One region of the Streptomyces sp. NPDC059649 genome, then DNA from elsewhere that is predicted to be linked to it. Evidence: riboswitches for the same ligand, from Rfam matches in the RefSeq annotation. Region 1 holds a riboswitch; each other region holds the start of a gene.
The links. A riboswitch is a leader RNA that binds a small molecule or an ion and turns the genes downstream of it on or off. The one in region 1 is predicted to bind cyclic di-AMP.

Region 1 (4,449 bases):
AGTTCACCGAGCGCACCGCGCAGGGGACGCGGACGATGGACCCGTATTCCAAGCTGCTCAGCGAGCGGATCATCTTCCTGGGGACCCCGATCGACGACACCGCCGCCAACGACGTCATGGCGCAGCTGATCCACCTCGAACACGCCGCGCCCGAGCGGGACATCTCGCTCTACATCAACTCCCCCGGCGGCTCGCTCACCGCGATGACCGCGATCTACGACACGATGCGCTTCGTGTCGTGCGACGTGGAGACCGTCTGCCTGGGACAGGCCGCGTCCGCCGCAGCGGTGCTGCTGGCCGCCGGCACCCCCGGCAAGCGGCTGGCGCTGCCCGGCGCCCGGGTGCTGATCCACCAGCCGTCGGTGAGCGAACCGTTCGAGGGCCAGGCCAGCGACCTCTACATCCAGGCCCAGGAAGTGCTGCGCGGCCGCGCCATGCTGGAGGAGATGCTGGCGCTGCACACCGGTCAGCCGCGCGAGCGGATCGCCGCGGACATCGAGCGCGACAAGATCTTCGACGCCCCGGCCGCGCAGGAGTACGGCCTGATCGACGGGCTCACCCGCAACCGCAAGCGGTCGGCCGACCGACCCGTGGGACGGTGAGCCGGATGTGGCCGCCGGAGACCCCGCCGCTGCCCGCCCTGACCCGCGCCGAGGGGCAGCTGATCGACTGTTACCTGGAGGCGCTCGACCTGCTGGGCCGGATCAATCCGGCCCGCGGCGGCGGCACCTACAGCGGGCTGCGCGCCGCTCAGGCGCTGGTGAGCAAGGCCGCGGAACTGCGGGACGCGCTGACGCTGATGCACAACCGGGGCGAGCACGAGCTGCACGGCGAGACGCTGGCCCGGGCGCTGCGGGTGCTGGACGGGGAACGCCGGGCCGGATACGTGACGGTGCCGCCGGCCCGGGAACCCTGATCCGACACGCGCGCCCGCGCTGCCCGGACGGCGTAGCGTCCGCGCGTGCGGTAGGGGGGCGACGAATTGCGCCGGGGGCCAGAATTACTGCGGTGGCCGATGTTTCGCCCCAGGTCGAAGGGGGTGCCGCCGATGACGCTCCGGCCCACGACGGGGCAAATCCCACCATTCGGCTCAATTGTGGCGCATCTCACATACGGCATTTTCAACTCGGAATTCCGGTGGCGGGTGCGTGAGGATCCCTTTCGACGACAAGACCCCGCCACAGCGACGGGGCGGTCCGGCCGGGCGCCTAATCCCGCCGCCGTGCCGGATGTCCGGTCGATGCGTGTGGATCGGCGGGAGCGGAGGACCCGAGCAGTACGGGGTCCGGGGCCCGCGCGGCCGACGGACTCCTTGGGGTGAAGCCGTGGAAACGGCCGGGCATCTTCGCCTGCCCGAACCCGACAGGTCTTCCTTCGCAGGCGGCTGACGAAGGGTTTGCGCATGACCGTGCGCACGCATACGCCGCATCTGCTGGCCCGCGCCGGCACCGTGTCCGCACTGGCGCTGGCCACGCTCGGCGGGACCACGCTCGCACCGGGAACCTCCGCCGACGCCGAGGCCGCGACCGTCTCCGCCCATGCGCTGCGGATCGCGGCCTCCAAGCGGGGCTCGCCCTACCAGTACGGGGCCATGGGACCGTACCGCTTCGACTGTTCGGGCCTGACGGTGTACTCGTTCAAGCGCGCCGGCCGGGACCTGCCGCGGACCGCGGCCCAGCAGTACGGCCGCACCCGGCACATCCCGTCCTCTGCCCGGAAACGCGGGGACCTGGTCTTCTTCCACTCCGGCAACGGCATTTACCACGTCGGCATCTACGCCGGGCAGGGCCGCATGTGGCATGCGCCCAAGGCCGGCAGCGTGGTGCGGCTGGAGAAGATCTGGAGCCGCGCGGTCTCGTACGGGAGGGTGCCCTGAGCTGCGGCGACGCCGGGCGCCCGGTCAATTGTCAGTGCTGGCCGATAATTTGACGGGGTGACTTCGGAGCTGAGCAAGGTGCTGACGGCCGCGGCGCGGGGGAGCTTCCCGCCCGAGGACGGTTCGGTGACGGTGCTGCCCCAGCCGTCCCCGCGGGACGTGGGCGTGCTGTCGTTCACCTGTCATGCCGTGGTGTTCGCGGACGTGGAGCCGTCCTGGGTGCACGACCGGACAGCCCCCGGCGATCTCGCCGGACCGCTCAGTCCGCCGTTCCTGACCGCGCTGGGTGAACGGACCGGCCGCGAGGCCAACAACATCGACCTGGCCATGGTCGCCGAGGCGCTGCCCGGGCCGCCGCCGTTGGAGCTGGTGGAGACGACGGACCGCAGCCATCCGCGCATCGTCCGGGCGCTGCGCCACCGCGACGAGGTGCGGGCCTGGACGACCGGGGACGGCGGGACGCTGATCATCGGGCGGGGCCTGGCCGGGCGCTGGGAGCTGGCCGCGGAGGTGGACGGCGCCGGCCAGGGACGCGGCCTCGGTCGCCGGCTGGCGCACGCCGCCCGCCATCTCATACCGGCGGGCGAACGGCTCTGGGCCCAGGCCGCCCCCGGCAATGCCCGCAGCGTCCGCGCCCTGCTGGCCGCGGGGTTCGTACCGGTGGGCGCGGAGGTGCTGCTGGTGCCGGCCGGCGGCCCCGGCTGAACGGGTACCGCTGCCTGGGGTCCTGGTCCCGCCCCGTTCCTGGCCCTTCCGCTGTCCCTGCCCCTGCCTGGGGTTGGGTCCGGCCGGCCCCGTTCCTGCCCCTGCCCGTGCCTGGGGTGGGGCCCGGTCCCGTTCCTGCCGCTGCCCTCAGGCGAGCGCGACCTCGACGAGCAGCGCTCCGCCCAGCGCGGTGAGCAGGGCGCCGGTGGTGGCCTCCAGGGCCCTGGCCACCAGGGGCGGCGCAGTCAGCCACCCAGCCGGTCGACGAGCAGCGCCACGGCGCCCTGTCGGGCTCGGCGTGGCGGGGGCCCCGGAGATGGTGGCGGAGGGCTCGGTGACCCCGTTGGGGATCCGCCGGCTGGACCCGCCGGAGCTGCGCCGCCGGATCGCGGTGGCCTACCGCAGCGGCGGCGGCATCCCGGCCCCGGACACCCTCCGCGCGCTGCTGCGCGGCGCCTTCAGCCGCCCCTCCCCCACACCGTGACGGCCGCACGCATGCCGTACCGGCCGTACGCATGCCATGCCGGCCGTACGCATGTCGTCGGGCCGTACGCCGCGGCGGCCGCGCCGTCAGCCGACCGCGACCTGCCAGGGCAGGCTGATCCAGACGGTCTTGCCGCCGGTGTCGGTGGGGACGACGGAGAGCCGGCCGCCGGCCTCCGCGGCGAGGAAGCGGATGATGACCAGGCCCCGGCCGTTGTCCTGCTGGACCGCGGCAGGCAGCCGGCGGGGGCGGCGGGGGTGACTGTCGGTGACCCCGACGCACAGCTCCTCGTCGCGGTCCAGACGCAGTTCGAGGGTGAAGGTCGGGGACTGGCCGAAGGTGTGCTGGACGGCGTTGGTGGCGAGTTCGGAGACGATCAGGCGGACCGCGTCGGCGGTGGTGGAACCGGCGGGCAGGCCCCATTCGGTGAGCACGGTGAGGGCGTGTCTGCGGGCGAGGCGGACCGATTCCGGGGCGCTCGGCAGGGTGAGTGCGGATTCCTGGTGGTCTGCCATCGCGACGCCGTCCCTTTCCCACCGAGGCCGGCTCCGGTCCGCTGCCCGGGGAGCCGGTGTGCCACTCGGGTCAACGATTCGGCCTCGGATCTGCTGGAGCGCCAGCCTGCCACCCGTTCCCCCGGTGTGGCGCTCGATCCGCCAACATATGCAGATATCTATCGCTCGAAGCGGTGAACTCTGCGACGGGAGACCGGATATGGGACGCCATGCCGGTCACACACGGTCACCAAGGATCAGATCTTCGGCGGCGCGGTGGCGAGGATCGTGCCCACCGCCCGGTCGAGCTGGCCGTCCGTCAGGTCCGCGCGGGCGGTGAGCCGCAGCCGGGAGATCCCGTCCGGTACGGACGGCGGCCGGAAGCAGCCGACCGCGAGACCGGCCGTGCGGCAGTCGGCGGCCCAGCGGACCGCGGCCTCCGGCGAGGGGGCGCGGACGGACACCACCGCGGCGTCCGGCCGTACCGCGGTCAGGCCGGCCGCGGTGAGCCGGCGGTGCAGCTCGCGGGCGACCTCGCCGGCCCGGGCGGCGCGCTCGGGTTCGCGGTCGATCAGCCGCAGTGCGGCCAGTGCGCCGCCGGCCGCGGCCGGGGCCAGGCCGGTGTCGAAGATGAAGGTCCGGGCGGTGTTGACCAGGTGCTCGATGACCCGGGCCGGGCCGAGCACCGCGCCGCCCTGGGAGCCGAGCGACTTGGAGAGCGTCACGGTGGCCACCACGTCGCCGTCCCCGGCCAGTCCGGCCGCGGCGAGCGCACCCCGGCCGCCGTCACCGAGGACGCCCAGGCCGTGGGCGTCGTCGACGAGGAGTGCGGCGCCGTGCGCCCGGCAGGCGGCGGCCAGTGCGGGCAGCGGCGCGGCGTCGCCGTCGAC
Region 2 (4,449 bases), on a different contig from region 1:
ATCATCGCCTCGGCGCGCTCGCCGATGCCGCGCTTGGGGACGTTCAGGATGCGGCGCAGCGGGACGCTGTCCTCGGGGTTGGCGAGCACGCGCAGGTACGCGAGGACGTCGCGGACCTCCTTGCGCTCGTAGAAGCGCACTCCGCCGACGACCTTGTAGGGCAGCCCGACCCGGATGAGGATCTCCTCGAAGACACGGGACTGGGCGTTGGTGCGGTAGAAGATGGCGACGTCGCCGGCCTTGGCGTCGCCGGCGTCGGTGAGCCGGTCGATCTCGTCGGCGACGAACTGCGCCTCGTCGTGCTCGGTGTCCGCGACATAGCCGTTGATCTTGGCGCCGGCGCCGGCGTCGGTCCAGAGGTTCTTGGGGCGGCGGTTCTCGTTGCGCTCGATGACGGCGTTGGCGGCGGACAGGATCGTCTGCGAGGAGCGGTAGTTCTGCTCCAGCAGGATCGTGGTGGCGTCCGGGTAGTCCTCCTCGAACTGGAGGATGTTGCGGATCGTGGCGCCGCGGAAGGCGTAGATCGACTGGTCGGCGTCACCGACGACGCACAGCTCGGCGGCGGGGATCTCGGCGGTGCCGGTGCCGACCAGCTCGCGGACGAGGGTGTACTGGGCGTGGTTGGTGTCCTGGTACTCGTCCACGAGCACGTGCCGGAAGCGGCGGCGGTAGTGCTCGGCGACGTCCGGGAAGGCCTGGAGGAGGTTGACCGTGGTCATGATGATGTCGTCGAAGTCCAGGGCGTTGGCCTCGCGCAGCCGTGCCTGGTACATCGCGTACGCCTCGGCCAGCGTCTTCTCGAACCCGTCGGCCGCCGTCCCGGCGAAGGTCTCCTCGTCGATGAGCTCGTTCTTGAGGTTGGAGATCTTCGCGCTGAAGGACTTGGGCGGGAAGCGCTTGGGGTCGAGGTCCAGATCGCGGCAGACCAGGGACATCAGGCGCTTGGAGTCGGCGGCGTCGTAGATCGAGAAGGAGGACGTGAAGCCCAGCTTCTTGGACTCGCGGCGCAGGATCCGCACGCAGGCGCTGTGGAAGGTGGACACCCACATGGCGTTGGCGCGCGGGCCGACCAGCTGCTCGACGCGCTCCTTCATCTCGCCGGCGGCCTTGTTGGTGAAGGTGATCGCGAGGATCTGGCCGGGGTGGACATGCCGCTCGGCGAGCAGATGCGCGATGCGGTGGGTGAGCACCCGGGTCTTGCCGGAGCCGGCGCCGGCGACGATCAGCAGCGGGCCGCCGGTGTGCACCACGGCGGCCTTCTGCTGGTCGTTGAGCCCCTCGAGCAGCGCGGCGGGGTCGATGGCCGGGCGGGCGGCGCCGTCGCGGTAGTACGCGTCCCTGGGCGCGGGCGCGTCGAACCGCCCGCCGAACAGGTCGGCGGGGATCTCCTCGGGGACCGGCTCGTGCTCGTCCTCGGGAGGCGGCGGGGGCCCCTCGTCCTTGTGGGCGAGGTCCGCCAGGAAGCTGTCGTCAAAGAGGCTGCTCATCGCCCACCGAGTCTAGGCCGCCGCACCGACAGCGCGCCGCGGACTGTGGACAAGTGACCGGGACGGCCGGAGAACGCGCGGTATCCACCGGCGGTCGTGGCCATCGGACGCCCGGCCGAATGCGGCTTATGCGCACCGCCGGAAACGGAACGGCCGCCTCCCGAAGCGGAACGGCATCACTCAGGTCACAAAAAGGTTTCGGGCATATCGAACATCAGCCTTCACAGGAGCCACACGAGTTGGCTAACGTCCTCGCTCAGGCAGCCCGCCTCCCCGCGGACGACAGCGTTCGCACGGGCCGCCCGCGCCGAGTCCGGCCCTGCCCGCGATGTGTCCCTCCGGTCACGCACGGGTCACCCGGAGCCGGGGACCCACCAGCACCACCGGGGTGAATCGATCCGTCCGACCGCCGCAAGCGGACGTACGGACCGTAGGGCACGGCCTTCCGTCAGCGACACCGCCCGAACCCGACAGCTAACCCGGTAGGCGGTCCACGGAAGGAGTTGCCGGCCTTGGCGTCCCATCGCAAGCCGCGCACCAGCGTTCTCACCTCGCCCGGGAGCCGCCGTACGGCGGCCGGGCTCACCACCGCCGCGCTCGCCTCGGTCACCCTGCTCTCGCAGACCGCGGACGCCGCCCCCAGAGCCCCCAAGCCCAGCATCGAAGAGGTCAAGCAGAAGGTCGACGGCCTCTACCGGCAGGCCGAGGTGGCCACCCAGAAGTACAACGCGGCCAAGGAGCGCGCCGATCACCAGCGCGAGACCGTGGACGGGCTGCTCAACGCCGCGGCCAAGCGGGCCGAGAAGATGAACGAGACCCGGCGGGAGCTCGGTACGTTCGCCTCGGCCCAGTACCGCACCGGCGGCATGAACCCGACCGCGCAGCTGATGCTCGCCAAGAACCCGCAGCAGTTCTTCGACCGCAGCCACCTGATGGAGCGGCTGACCGGGCGGCAGCAGCAGGCCGTCGCCGACTACCAGCAGCAGGCCGCGGCGGCCGCCCGCCAGCGGGCCGAGGCCAGCCGCAGCCTGGACCACCTGCAGAGCTCGCAGGCCGCCCTGAAGGAGTCCAAGCGCTCCGTCCAGCAGAAGCTGGCCGAGGCCCGGCAGCTGCTGTCCCGGCTGACCGCCCAGGAGAAGGCGCGGCTGGCCGAACTGGAGCGCCGGAAGGAGGCGGCGGCCAAGCGCCGGGCCGAGGAGGAGGCGCGCAAGCAGCAGGAGCGCGAGCGGCAGCGCCAGCAGGACGGCGGCTCGACCGGCGGCCAGACCGGCGGGGACACCGGCGGCTCCACCGGGGGCTCGCAGTCCACCAAGGCCCAGCAGGCCCTGGCCTTCGCCCGCGCCCAGATCGGCAAGCCGTACGTCTGGGGCGCCACCGGGCCCTCGTCCTACGACTGCTCGGGGCTGACCCAGGCGGCGTGGAAGGCGGCCGGGGTCGACCTGCCGCGCACCACCTGGGACCAGGTCAAGGTCGGCCAGCGGGTGGCGACCAAGGACCTGCAACCCGGTGACCTGGTCTTCTTCTTCGACGACATCAGCCACGTCGGCATGTACATAGGCGGCGGCAAGATGATCCACGCCCCGCACCCGGGCGCCAACGTCCGGGAGGAGTCGATCTACTACATGCCGATCTACGGGAGCGTCCGCCCGGGCTGACGCCCGGCCCCGCTCCTCCCAGGTCCACCCCCCACGGTCACCCCCCACACGCCACCGCGCGGCCCTCGCCTCCGGATCCCGGAGTGCGACGACCGCGCGGTGTGCGGTTTGTGGGGCGCCGTTGCGGGTCCCGGGCCGTACGAGCCCGGGGTCCGGCGGCCGGCGTGGTCAGGTCCAGAGGACCGCGATGAAGATGTTGGCCACCGTGAGGCCGCCGACCGCGCCGAACAGCGCCTTGTCGACCTGCTCCTCGTCCCGCTTGACGTAGACCAGCGCCAGGATCACCACCAGGACGGCCATCTTGATGCCGATCTTGATGTTGTTGACCGGGTGGCCCTGCGCCTGGTTCAGGCCGACCAGCACGATGCCGGTGACCAGCATCGTCAGCGCGCCGTGCAGCATGGCCGGAACGAACCGGGCGGTGCCCGCACCCATCGCCTTCATCTGCGTCAGGAACCCGCCCAGCAGTGAGGCGATGCCGATGATGTGCAGGCCGACGAAGATATTGATGACTACGTCCATGGGGCGGGATCGTATCCGCCGCATAGCACGCCCTTTCCGGCAGGGTGTCCCCATTCGTCGCTTCGGTCAGCGCGGAGCGGCCGCGGCGAACGGGCGATGACGCTCCGGTCACCCGCGTTCCGGCAGCGGTCGAAACCGAACAATGCCGCGCAAGCCAGCCCACCTCCATGACGCCCGGGCTTAGCGTCCTCCTCCAGGCGGCCGACTCCCGCCGCGCCGGACTCCGCACCGGCGTCCCGTCGGCCGCCCCGCCGGGAGATACGGCGGCGGCCCGCTCCGTCCCACGGGCCGCCGCCGGGCCCCCGGCCCGAAGGGAAGGAAGTGACGGCCACCGTGGCCTCGCACCGCAAGCCCAGGCGACATCCGCTCGCCGCGCTCACCGGCGGCTCGCGCAGCGCGCGCACCGCCCGTACGGCCGCCACCCTGGCCCTCGCCGGCGCCGCCACCGCCACCACCTTCGACGGCACCGGCCAGGCGGCGGACCGGCCCACCCCCGCCCAGGTCCAGGCCCGGGTCGACGAGCTGTACCAGGAGGCAGAGGTGGCCACACAGAAGTACGACGGCGCGAAGGAAACCGCCGCGACCGCACGCGAGGAGCTGAGCAGGCTGCAGGACGAGGCCGCCCGCAGGGCCGGGGAACTGAACGCCGCACGGGCCGGGCTGGGCGCCCTGGCCGCCTCCCAGTACCGCTCCGGCGGCGTGGACCCGACCGTACGGCTGCTGCTGTCCGCCGATCCGCAGCGCTATCTGGACGGCGCCGCGGTCCTGCAGCGGACGGGCAGCCA
Region 3 (4,449 bases), on a different contig from region 1:
CCGGCTTCGGTCTGCTGCGGCTGGCCGGCGCGCCCTCCCTGGGCTGGCTGGACGTGAAGGCGTCCGCCGGGGTGGAGGTGCCCGCCATCGAGCACGCGGTCGACGAGGAACTGGCACGGTTCGCCGCCGAGGGGCCCACCCCGGAGGAGATGGAGCGGGCGCAGGCCCAGCTGGAGCGCGAATGGCTGGACCGCCTGGCGACGGTCAGCGGCCGCGCCGACGAACTCTGCCGCTTCGCCGTCCTGTTCGGCGACCCGCAGCTCGCGCTGACCGCCGTGCAGCGGGTCCTGGACATCACCCCCGAGGAGGTGCAGGCGGTCGCCAAGGCCCGGCTGCGCCCCGACAACCGCGCGGTGCTCGTCTACGAGCCCACCGAGCCGGCCGGCAACGCCGCCGAGGAAGGGGAGACGGAGCAGTGAGCGACACCACCCGCCAGGATTCCCCAGGGAGCAGCATGCAGTTCCACCCGCAGCCCCAGAGCGGCGCGCCCAAGCCGTGGGCCTTCCCGGCCCCCGAGCGCAGCCAACTGCCCAACGGCCTCACCCTCCTGACCAGTCACCGCCCCGGTCAGCAGGTCGTCGCGGTGGAGATCAACCTCGTCGCCCCGCTGGACGCCGAGCCGGAGGGCCTGGACGGCGTCGCCACGATCATGGCGCGCGCCCTGTCCGAGGGCACCGACAAATACGACGCGGAGGGCTTCGCCGCCGAGCTGGAGCGCTGCGGCGCCACGCTGGACGCCCACGCCGACCACCCCGGCGTACGCGTCTCCCTGGAGGTCCCGGCCTCCCGGCTGACCCGCGCGCTCGGCCTGCTCGCCGACGCGCTGCGGGCCCCCGCGTTCCCGGAGAGCGAGATCGAGCGGCTGGTCCGCAATCGCCTCGACGAGATCCCGCACGAGCTCGCCAACCCGGCCCGGCGCGCGGCGATGGCGCTCTCCAAGGAGCTGTTCCCGGCCACCGCGCGGATCTCCCGCCCCCGTCAGGGCACCGAGGAGACGGTCGCGCGGATCGACGCCGCGGCCGTGCGCGCCTTCTACGACGCCCATGTCCGGCCCGCCACGGCCACCGCCGTGATCGTCGGTGACTTCACCGGCGTCGACCTGGCCGCGTCGCTCGCCGACACCCTCGGCGCCTGGAGCGGTTCGACCGCCGAGCCGGTGAAGGCGACCCCGATCGTCGCCGACGACACCGGCCGCGTGGTGATCGTGGACCGCCCCGGCGCCGTGCAGACGCAGCTGCTCATCGGCCGGATCGGCGCCGACCGGCACGACCGCGTGTGGCCGGCGCAGGTGCTCGGCACGTACTGCCTGGGCGGCACCCTCACCTCCCGCCTGGACCGCGTCCTGCGTGAGGAGAAGGGCTACACCTACGGCGTGCGGGCCTTCGGGCAGGTGCTGCGCTCCACGGCCCCCACGTCCCCCGAGGGCACCACCGGCGCCGCGCTGCTCGCCATCAGCGGCTCGGTGGACACCGCCTCCACCGGGCCGGCGCTGGAGGACCTCTGGAAGGTGCTGCGGACCCTCGCGGCAGAGGGGCTGACGGACGAGGAGCGGGACGTCGCGGTGCAGAACCTCGTCGGGGTGGCGCCGCTCAAGTACGAGACCGCGGCGGCCGTCGCGGGCACCCTCGCCGACCAGGTGGAGCAGCAGCTCCCGGACGATTTCCAGGCGCAGTTGTACCTCCGGCTCGCGGAGACCGGCACGGTCGAGGCGACCGCCGCCGCCGTCAACGCCTTCCCGGTGGACCGCCTGGTGACCGTCCTGGTGGGCGACGCCGCGCAGATCACCGAGCCCGTCAAGGCGCTGGGCATCGGAGAGGTGACGGTCGTCAGCGGCTAGTCCGCAGGCGGCGTATGACGAAGCGTCACGACCGACGGCTCCTGTGGGGTTCGCTCACCACGGGAGCCGTCGTATGTCCGTCGCCTGCTCGTCGCCTGTCCGCCGCCGGTCTGCCGCAGTCTGCTGTATGTCCGGTTTGGGATGGCTCGTTGAGCCGGAACTTGTGGCATCCCGCACAAAATCGCGGTTCCGTTTGGCGCCGCAAAGTGGCCCCGTTTAGCGTCGGTCCGGCTGTTCGTCACAACTCCGCCACAACAGTGGCACCGGACAGTCATCGCCGAGTCCCCGTACGGCGCGAGCCAGGGGAGCCGGGGACCCACCCGTCCCTGGGGTGAATCGGGCGCCTCTCCGGAGGGGCCCGTAGGAGACCTTCCTGCTCCGAACCCGTCAGCTAACCCGGTAGGCGAGAGGGAAGGAAAGGACAAGCCAGCACATGGCGTTCACCCGTGCCACCGGGAAGCACCGCCGGGCCAGCCGCAGCGCCCGGACGACCCGCAACCTCGCCGGTATAGCCACCCTCGCGACCTCCGGCGTCGTCGCCACCCTGGCGTCACCGGCGATGGCCGCCACCGACGAGGCACGCACCCAGGACACCGGCCTCACCCAGGCCGTCGTGCTCGGTGACGAGCTCGCCCACCGCCTGGAGGTCCAGGCCGACACCCAGCAGGCCGCCGCCGAGGCCGCCGCCATGCAGGCGAAGGCCGAGGCCGAGGCCAAGAAGCGGGTGGCGGAGGCCGAGCGGCACGCCGAGGCGGCCCGGAAGAAGGCCAAGGCCGAGCGCGAGGCCAAGGAGCGGGCCGCCCGGGACGCCGAGCGCAAGCGCCTGAACGCCTTCGTCGCCCCCGTCGCCGGCTCCTACGTCTCCACCGGCTACAAGGCCTCCAGCAGCCTGTGGTCCTCCGGCAGCCACACCGGCATCGACTTCCACGCCGCCACCGGCACCTCCGTCCACGCGGTCGGCGCGGGCACCGTCGTCGAGGCCGGCTGGGGCGGGTCGTACGGCAACAACATCGTGATCAAGATGCACGACGGCACGTACACCCAGTACGGCCACCTGTCGTCGATCGGCGTCTCGGTCGGCCAGACCGTCACCCCCGGCCAGCAGATCGGCCTCTCCGGGGCCACCGGCAACGTCACCGGCCCGCATCTGCACTTCGAGGCCCGCACCAGCCCGGACTACGGCTCCGACATCGACCCGATCGCGTATCTGCGCTCGCACGGCGTCAACGTCTGATCCGGCGTCAGGCACACCCGCCTCGGCCTCCCGGCGCACGCCTCGGTGCCCTCCCCGCCCATTGGCCAAAAAATATCGCCGAATACGCGGAGTCCGTCGGAAAAGCCGTGCCGGTCGAATAGAGTCTCGGAAAAGCCGCCGACCGGCGGCGTTTTCCGGGGATTACGGCGGAGGCACGATCGATGCGAGGCCATATTTCCGCGCATGCGGTGTGCACGGCGATTCGCGAGGACATCGTCTCCGGTGCGCTGGCGCCGGGGAGCCGACTGATCGAGGAGATCCTGGCGGCGCGCTACGGCGTCTCCAGGGTGCCGGTCCGCGAAGCGCTGCGCACCCTGCAGTCGGAGGGCTTCGTCACCACCCGCCACCACGCGGGCGCGTGCGTCGCCGAGCCCACCGAGCAGGAGGCCGCCGACCTGCTCGACATCCGCGCCCTGCTGGAGCCGCTGGGCGCGGCCCGCGCGGCCGCCCGGCGCACCCCCGCCCATCTGAAGGTGCTGCGCGGCCTGGTGCGGCTCGGCCGCGAGCGGGCCCGCCACGGCAGCCCCACCGACCTGCGCCAACTCGACGGCTGGTTCCACGAGACGCTGGCCCAGGCGGCCGGCAGCCCCAGCCTGACCGCGCTGCTGACCCAGCTGCGCCGCAAGATCGAGTGGATGTATGCGGTGGAGCCGCCGCCGCGGGCCGGTGATGCATGGGACGAACACGGCGCGGTGCTGGACGCGGTGGCCCGGGGCGACGCGGAACGGGCCCGCGCCCTGATGGCGGCCCACATCGAGCGCTCGCTCCCGGTGTACCGGCTGCGGCGCCCCGCCGCACCCGAGGTGAGCGATCCGAAACAGCCCGTCAACACAGCGCGCGCCCGTTCTTAACACCCGGGCCGTATACAAAGGGGTGCGGAATTCCCGGGGCGGCGATTGTTGTCCGCCTTTACTTCCGGATATCGGCGCGCTTTCAAATGTCGGCGTGCGCGCTGTCCGGTACGCACATTCCGCCGCACGCTTTTCCGTGCGTGCCTCTCCGTGCATTGTCCACCGGCCGTGAGAATTGTGCGGCGGAGGGCACGGTCTTTGCGCGCGGGAGGGGGTGCGGTATTTCCCCCGAACGCAAAACGGCCCCGCCGCGGCACCTTTTCAGGTCACCGCGGCGGGGCCGCCGTACGAGGGGCGTCCCGGTGGGCTCAGACGGTCTCGGGGAGCTCTTCGAGACCCTCGGAGACGAGCTTGGCCAGGCGGTCGAGCGCTTCCTCGGCGCCCTCGGCGTCCGAGGCCAGCACGATCTCCTCGCCACCCTGGGCGCCCAGGCCCAGGACCGCGAGCATGGAGGCCGCGTTGACCGGATTGCCCTCGGCCTTGGCGATCGTCATCGGGACGCCGGC
Region 4 (4,449 bases), on a different contig from region 1:
GCGGCAAGGGGCTGGAGGCGGTGGAGGCCGCCGTGGTGGTCATCGGCGCCTTCCGGGAGGCCGCGGAACAGGAGGCCACCCTGGAGGCGGTGGCCGGCCGGCTGGAGCGGGCGCTGCAACGGGAGGGCGGGCGGCGCGCGGGGCTCGACCAGTGCGAGGGGTTCACCACCGCGGTTCTGGCCGAGATCCCGGCCGGCGGGCGGTCCGTGCTGCGGGTCCTCAACCGCGGCCACCCGGCGCCCCTGTTGCTCGGCCCGGACGGCGGACTGTGCGAGCTGGCGCCCTCCGCGCCGGCGCTGCCGCTGGGGATGAGCGAGGTGGCGAGCTGGCCGGACCGTTCCGACGAGTCGTTCTTCCCGGCCGGGTCGCTGCTCCTCTTCTTCACCGACGGCGTGACCGAGGCCCGCGACCTGCGCGGCCGTTTCTACGACCCGGCGGACAAGCTCCGCGGCCGGCACTTCCCGGGCCCCGGCAGCCTGCTGGACGCCCTCATCGAGGACGTCTCCCGGCATACGGGCGGGGCCCCGGCGGACGACATGGCCCTGTTGGCGCTGCAGCGGCCCATGGGGGAGTGAGGGCTGTGCCGCGTTCCCCTACAGCGGGCGGAAGCTCTGCCCGTGCGGGCCGGTGAGTGCGACCGGGTGGCCGTCCAGGGCGAGGGTCAGCTGCAGCGGGTCGTCCGGGCGCGGGGTGTGGTGCGCGGGCAGCGGGAGCCACGGCAGCACGGAGTGGTGCTCCTGGGAGACCCAGTGCCCGCCGCCGTCCCGCCCGTCGAGGACCGACCGTACGAGCCGGGCGAACTCCTCGCGCCGGGCCGGCGGCAGATAGCTCAGCACGGAGGTGTGGAACACCACCAGCGTCGCCCCGGCGGGCGCCTCGGCCGCCAGCGCGGGCAGTTCCTCGATCAGGTCCCCGCGGACGATCCGCGGCCGCGGCGCCGCCCGCACCGCCTCGACGGCCGCGGACAGCCGGGCCGCCCGCGCCTCGTCGCCGGGCCATACGAGCGACCGCAGCCAGCGCAGGTCGTCCGGCTCGGCGACCGGGTCGAGCGGATCGAGATCGATCCCGGCCCGCCAGACGACCTCGGGGAGCCGGGTGGGGAGGTGCGGTCCGTGCCCTGCCGCCGGCACCGGCGCCTGCACCAGGCAGGGGAAGACCACCGGGCTGTCGGCCGGGCCCACTTCGACGACCGGGTGGTGCGCTCCTCCCGGTGCGCGCCCGCCAGAGTGGCCGGCAGCCGGCCCGCCCGCGTACCCGGGCCCGTGCCGGTACTCCTGCCCGTCCCCGGGCCCGTGCCGGTACGCGTACTCGTACCGATAGCGGTCCGGGTGCAGACACAGCCCCGCCGAGGTGCCGACCTCCAGCAGGGCCAGTGGCTGGGGCAGCCGGGCGAGCAGCGGCAGCAGGGTGGCGCAGCGGGCCGGCTCGTTGGTCTGGGTGCCGCGGCGCATGATCACGTCCCGCACCTGGTCCCAATGACGGATCGTCCATTCGCGCCAGCGACCGTACGCCGCCGCGCCGCGCGGGCCCTGTTCCGCGTGCGGGCCGTCGAGATGGCGGACGGCGGCGACCAGGAGTTGGGGCTGCTGCTTGTTGCCGGCCGGCAGCGAACCCGCCAGCAGCTCGCACAACTCCTGGTCCTGGCCGATCCGTGCGGACAGCTCCTCGTGGGCGTCGGACCGCCCGCGTGCCTCGCGCCAGGAGAACTCCTGGTACCGGCGCGCCACGTCCTGGGCGCTTCCGGACGTGCCACCGCTGCGGCCGGGACGGCCGGGATGGCCGTGGTGCCCGTGACCGGTGCTGCGGAGGCGTGCGGCGGGTCCGGGGCTCTCGGCGTGTCCGGGACTCTCGGAGTATCCGGGGCGCTCGGCGTTGACGACCATGATCCGACGTTACTGTCTTCACGTTCCGTAATGGTCGGGCACCCCTCTGCATAACAACTGACGCACAATCATCGAGAGGTCGTTTAGCGGCGGCACGGGGCGGTGCGGGGCGGTGCGGTCAACTCGCCCGATTTATGGCCATGGTGACCGGAAAAGACCACGCCACAGCTGGTGCGCGAGGCATATCGATTCCCGGGAAGGCTTGGAAAACGGCCGCGATCTCTATTACTGTCCGATAACGCAGCGCGGTCGTCCCAGCCGCCGCAAGAGGCGGCACCGCGCGCCGACGCCGAATCCCGCACGCGCTTTTCACGCACCTCCAGCATCTCGAACTGCACCAAGGGAACCGGGGAACCACCACCTTGGGGTGAATCGGACGCCTCCGCCAGAGGGTGCCCGTAGGAGACCTTCCTGCTCCGAACCCGTCAGCTAACCCGGTAGGCGAGAAGGAAGGAAAGGAGAGCGCCCCCGTGGCGTCCAACAGGCCTGTCCCCGAGGCTCCATCCGCCTACGAGTTCGACGACCGGGGCCCGGGTGCCCCGCATGCGCCGGGCGCCCCGCACGCCTTCGCAGGCTCCGGCGGCACCGCTTTCGTCACCGACACCCGTTTTGCGACGGCCGGCGAGGCGCACGGTGACGCCGACGGCCAGTGGGAGGAGTGGAACCCCACCGAGGAGTCCGTCCGCCCGGTCCGCGGCAAGCACCGGGTGGCCAAGCAGCGCGGCGGTGGACTCGCCCGCGGTGGCACGGTCCTGGGTGTCGGCGTCATCGCGGCGGTCGGCGCGGGCGGGATGGCCACGGCCGAGGGCAAGCCGCCGGTACCGATCTCGATGCCCGACCTCAGCGGTGTGGCCGACGCCGTCACCGACCACCTCCCGGACGCCGCCTCCCTGCCCGGCGTCGGCAACCTGATATCCGACGGCGGCTCGGACACCGGGTCCGACGCTGCCTCCGCGCCCGTCGACCCGCTCGCCGCGACGGGCTCGCCGTCGACCACGGCCACCGACACCGGGTCGAGTGCGGGCACGGGCTCCGGCGCGAACGCCGGTGAGGCGCTGCGCAGCCGTATCCTCCAGCAGGCCGACGCCCAGCAGGGCGCCGGCGAACAGGAGGCCCGCGAGGCCGCCGAACAGGCCGCGATCAAGCAGGCCACGACGGACGCGGCCGCGGACCAGAGCGCCGCCGAGAAGGCCGCGGCCGCCAAGAAGGAGGCAGCGGCCGAGGCCCGGCGCAAGGCCGAGGAGGAGGCCCGCCGGAAGGCGGAGGCCGAGCGCCTCGCCAAACTGGCGCAGAGCTACCTCACCCCGGTCGCCTCGTACACCCTCACCGCGAGCTTCGGGCAGGCCGGTGACCGCTGGGCCGCGGACCACACCGGCCAGGACTTCGCCGCCCCGACCGGTACGCCCGTCAGGGCGGTGCACTCCGGCACCATCACCCAGGCCGGCTGGGCCGGTTCGTACGGCTACCGCATCGTCCTGACCCTCGACGACGGCACCGAGCTCTGGTTCTGCCACCTCTCCTCGATGGTCAAGACCTCGGGCAAGGTCAGCACCGGTGACGTGATCGGCCGGGTCGGCGCCACGGGCAACGTCACCGGGCCTCACCTCCACCTGGAGGTACGCCCCGGCGCCGGCGACCCGATAGACCCGATGCCCTGGCTGCGCGACCACGGCCTCAACGTCTGACGAGCGGGGCGGGGCGGGGTGGGGCGGCCACGCGATGCGCACGCGTAGCCGCCCGTCGTAGGCGGGACCAACCGCCGCACGAGGGAATAACCACCCGCCCCGCAACGCTGCCCCCACCATGAGTGCGACAAGCAACAACTCCGGTACCCGCAGGGCCTTGGGCTCGCTGTCCGTCTCCCCGCTCTGCCTCGGGGGAAACGTCTTCGGCTGGACCGCTGACGAGGCCGAGTCGTTCGCGGTACTCGACGCGTACGTGGCGGGCGGCGGCAACTTCATCGACACCGCCGACGTGTACTCGGCCTGGGCGCCCGGCAACAAGGGCGGCGAGTCCGAGACCGTGCTCGGCAACTGGCTTGCCTCCCGCGGCAATCGCGAGGACATCGTCATCGCCACCAAGGTCGGCGCCCACCCCGACTACAAGGGCCTGTCCGCCGCCACCATCAAGTCCGCGGTCGAGGCGTCCCTCACCCGTCTCCGCACGGATTACCTCGACCTCTACTACACCCACTACGACGACGAGTCGGTGGAGGTCGGCGAGTTCCTGACCGCCCTGGACGACCTCGTCCGGGCCGGCAAGGTCCGCGAGATCGGCGCCTCCAACATCTCCGCGCGGCGCCTGGAGGAGTCCCTCGCCTTCTCCGACCGCGAGGGCGTGGCCCGTTACGTGGCCCTGCAGCCGCACTACAACCTGGTCTCCCGCGACACCTACGAGGGCGAACTCGCCGATGTGGCCGCCCGCAACGGCGTGGCCGCGGTCCCGTACTACGCCCTGGCCTCCGGCTTCCTGACCGGCAAGTACCGGCCGGGTGGCGCGGTCGACAGCGCCCGGTCCCAGAAGGCCGCGCAGTACCTGTCCACCGACCGCGGCCCCCGCGTCCTGG

Region 2: it holds a riboswitch for cyclic di-AMP, as region 1 does, so the genes downstream of both, ACFV1J_RS32750 (NlpC/P60 family protein) here and ACFV1J_RS19435 (C40 family peptidase) in region 1, are expected to answer to the same signal.
Region 3: it holds a riboswitch for cyclic di-AMP, as region 1 does, so the genes downstream of both, ACFV1J_RS11040 (M23 family metallopeptidase) here and ACFV1J_RS19435 (C40 family peptidase) in region 1, are expected to answer to the same signal.
Region 4: it holds a riboswitch for cyclic di-AMP, as region 1 does, so the genes downstream of both, ACFV1J_RS33175 (peptidoglycan DD-metalloendopeptidase family protein) here and ACFV1J_RS19435 (C40 family peptidase) in region 1, are expected to answer to the same signal.

The regions. Positions count from the first base shown of each region.
Region 1 covers NZ_JBHWDV010000016.1:114,262-118,710, reverse strand. Annotated here, with positions in the region: gene ACFV1J_RS19445 (ATP-dependent Clp protease proteolytic subunit) at 1-602, shown strand, start outside; gene ACFV1J_RS19440 (hypothetical protein) at 608-916, shown strand; cyclic di-AMP (ydaO/yuaA leader) riboswitch at 1,226-1,398, shown strand; gene ACFV1J_RS19435 (C40 family peptidase) at 1,403-1,876, shown strand; gene ACFV1J_RS19430 (GNAT family N-acetyltransferase) at 1,934-2,581, shown strand; gene ACFV1J_RS19425 (hypothetical protein) at 2,916-3,065, shown strand; gene ACFV1J_RS19420 (ATP-binding protein) at 3,152-3,580, opposite strand; gene ACFV1J_RS19415 (8-amino-7-oxononanoate synthase) at 3,817-4,449, opposite strand, start outside.
Region 2 covers NZ_JBHWDV010000047.1:21,651-26,099, forward strand. Annotated here, with positions in the region: gene pcrA (DNA helicase PcrA) at 1-1,487, opposite strand, end outside; cyclic di-AMP (ydaO/yuaA leader) riboswitch at 1,823-1,992, shown strand; gene ACFV1J_RS32750 (NlpC/P60 family protein) at 2,000-3,142, shown strand; gene ACFV1J_RS32755 (hypothetical protein) at 3,311-3,664, opposite strand; gene ACFV1J_RS32760 (NlpC/P60 family protein) at 3,986-4,449, shown strand, end outside.
Region 3 covers NZ_JBHWDV010000006.1:74,931-79,379, reverse strand. Annotated here, with positions in the region: gene ACFV1J_RS11050 (M16 family metallopeptidase) at 1-419, shown strand, start outside; gene ACFV1J_RS11045 (M16 family metallopeptidase) at 455-1,837, shown strand; cyclic di-AMP (ydaO/yuaA leader) riboswitch at 2,103-2,258, shown strand; gene ACFV1J_RS11040 (M23 family metallopeptidase) at 2,271-3,071, shown strand; gene ACFV1J_RS11035 (GntR family transcriptional regulator) at 3,254-3,943, shown strand; gene ACFV1J_RS11030 (HPr family phosphocarrier protein) at 4,252-4,449, opposite strand, start outside.
Region 4 covers NZ_JBHWDV010000049.1:20,030-24,478, reverse strand. Annotated here, with positions in the region: gene ACFV1J_RS33185 (PP2C family protein-serine/threonine phosphatase) at 1-575, shown strand, start outside; gene ACFV1J_RS33180 (DUF2332 family protein) at 594-1,883, opposite strand; cyclic di-AMP (ydaO/yuaA leader) riboswitch at 2,188-2,342, shown strand; gene ACFV1J_RS33175 (peptidoglycan DD-metalloendopeptidase family protein) at 2,354-3,568, shown strand; gene ACFV1J_RS33170 (aldo/keto reductase) at 3,687-4,449, shown strand, end outside.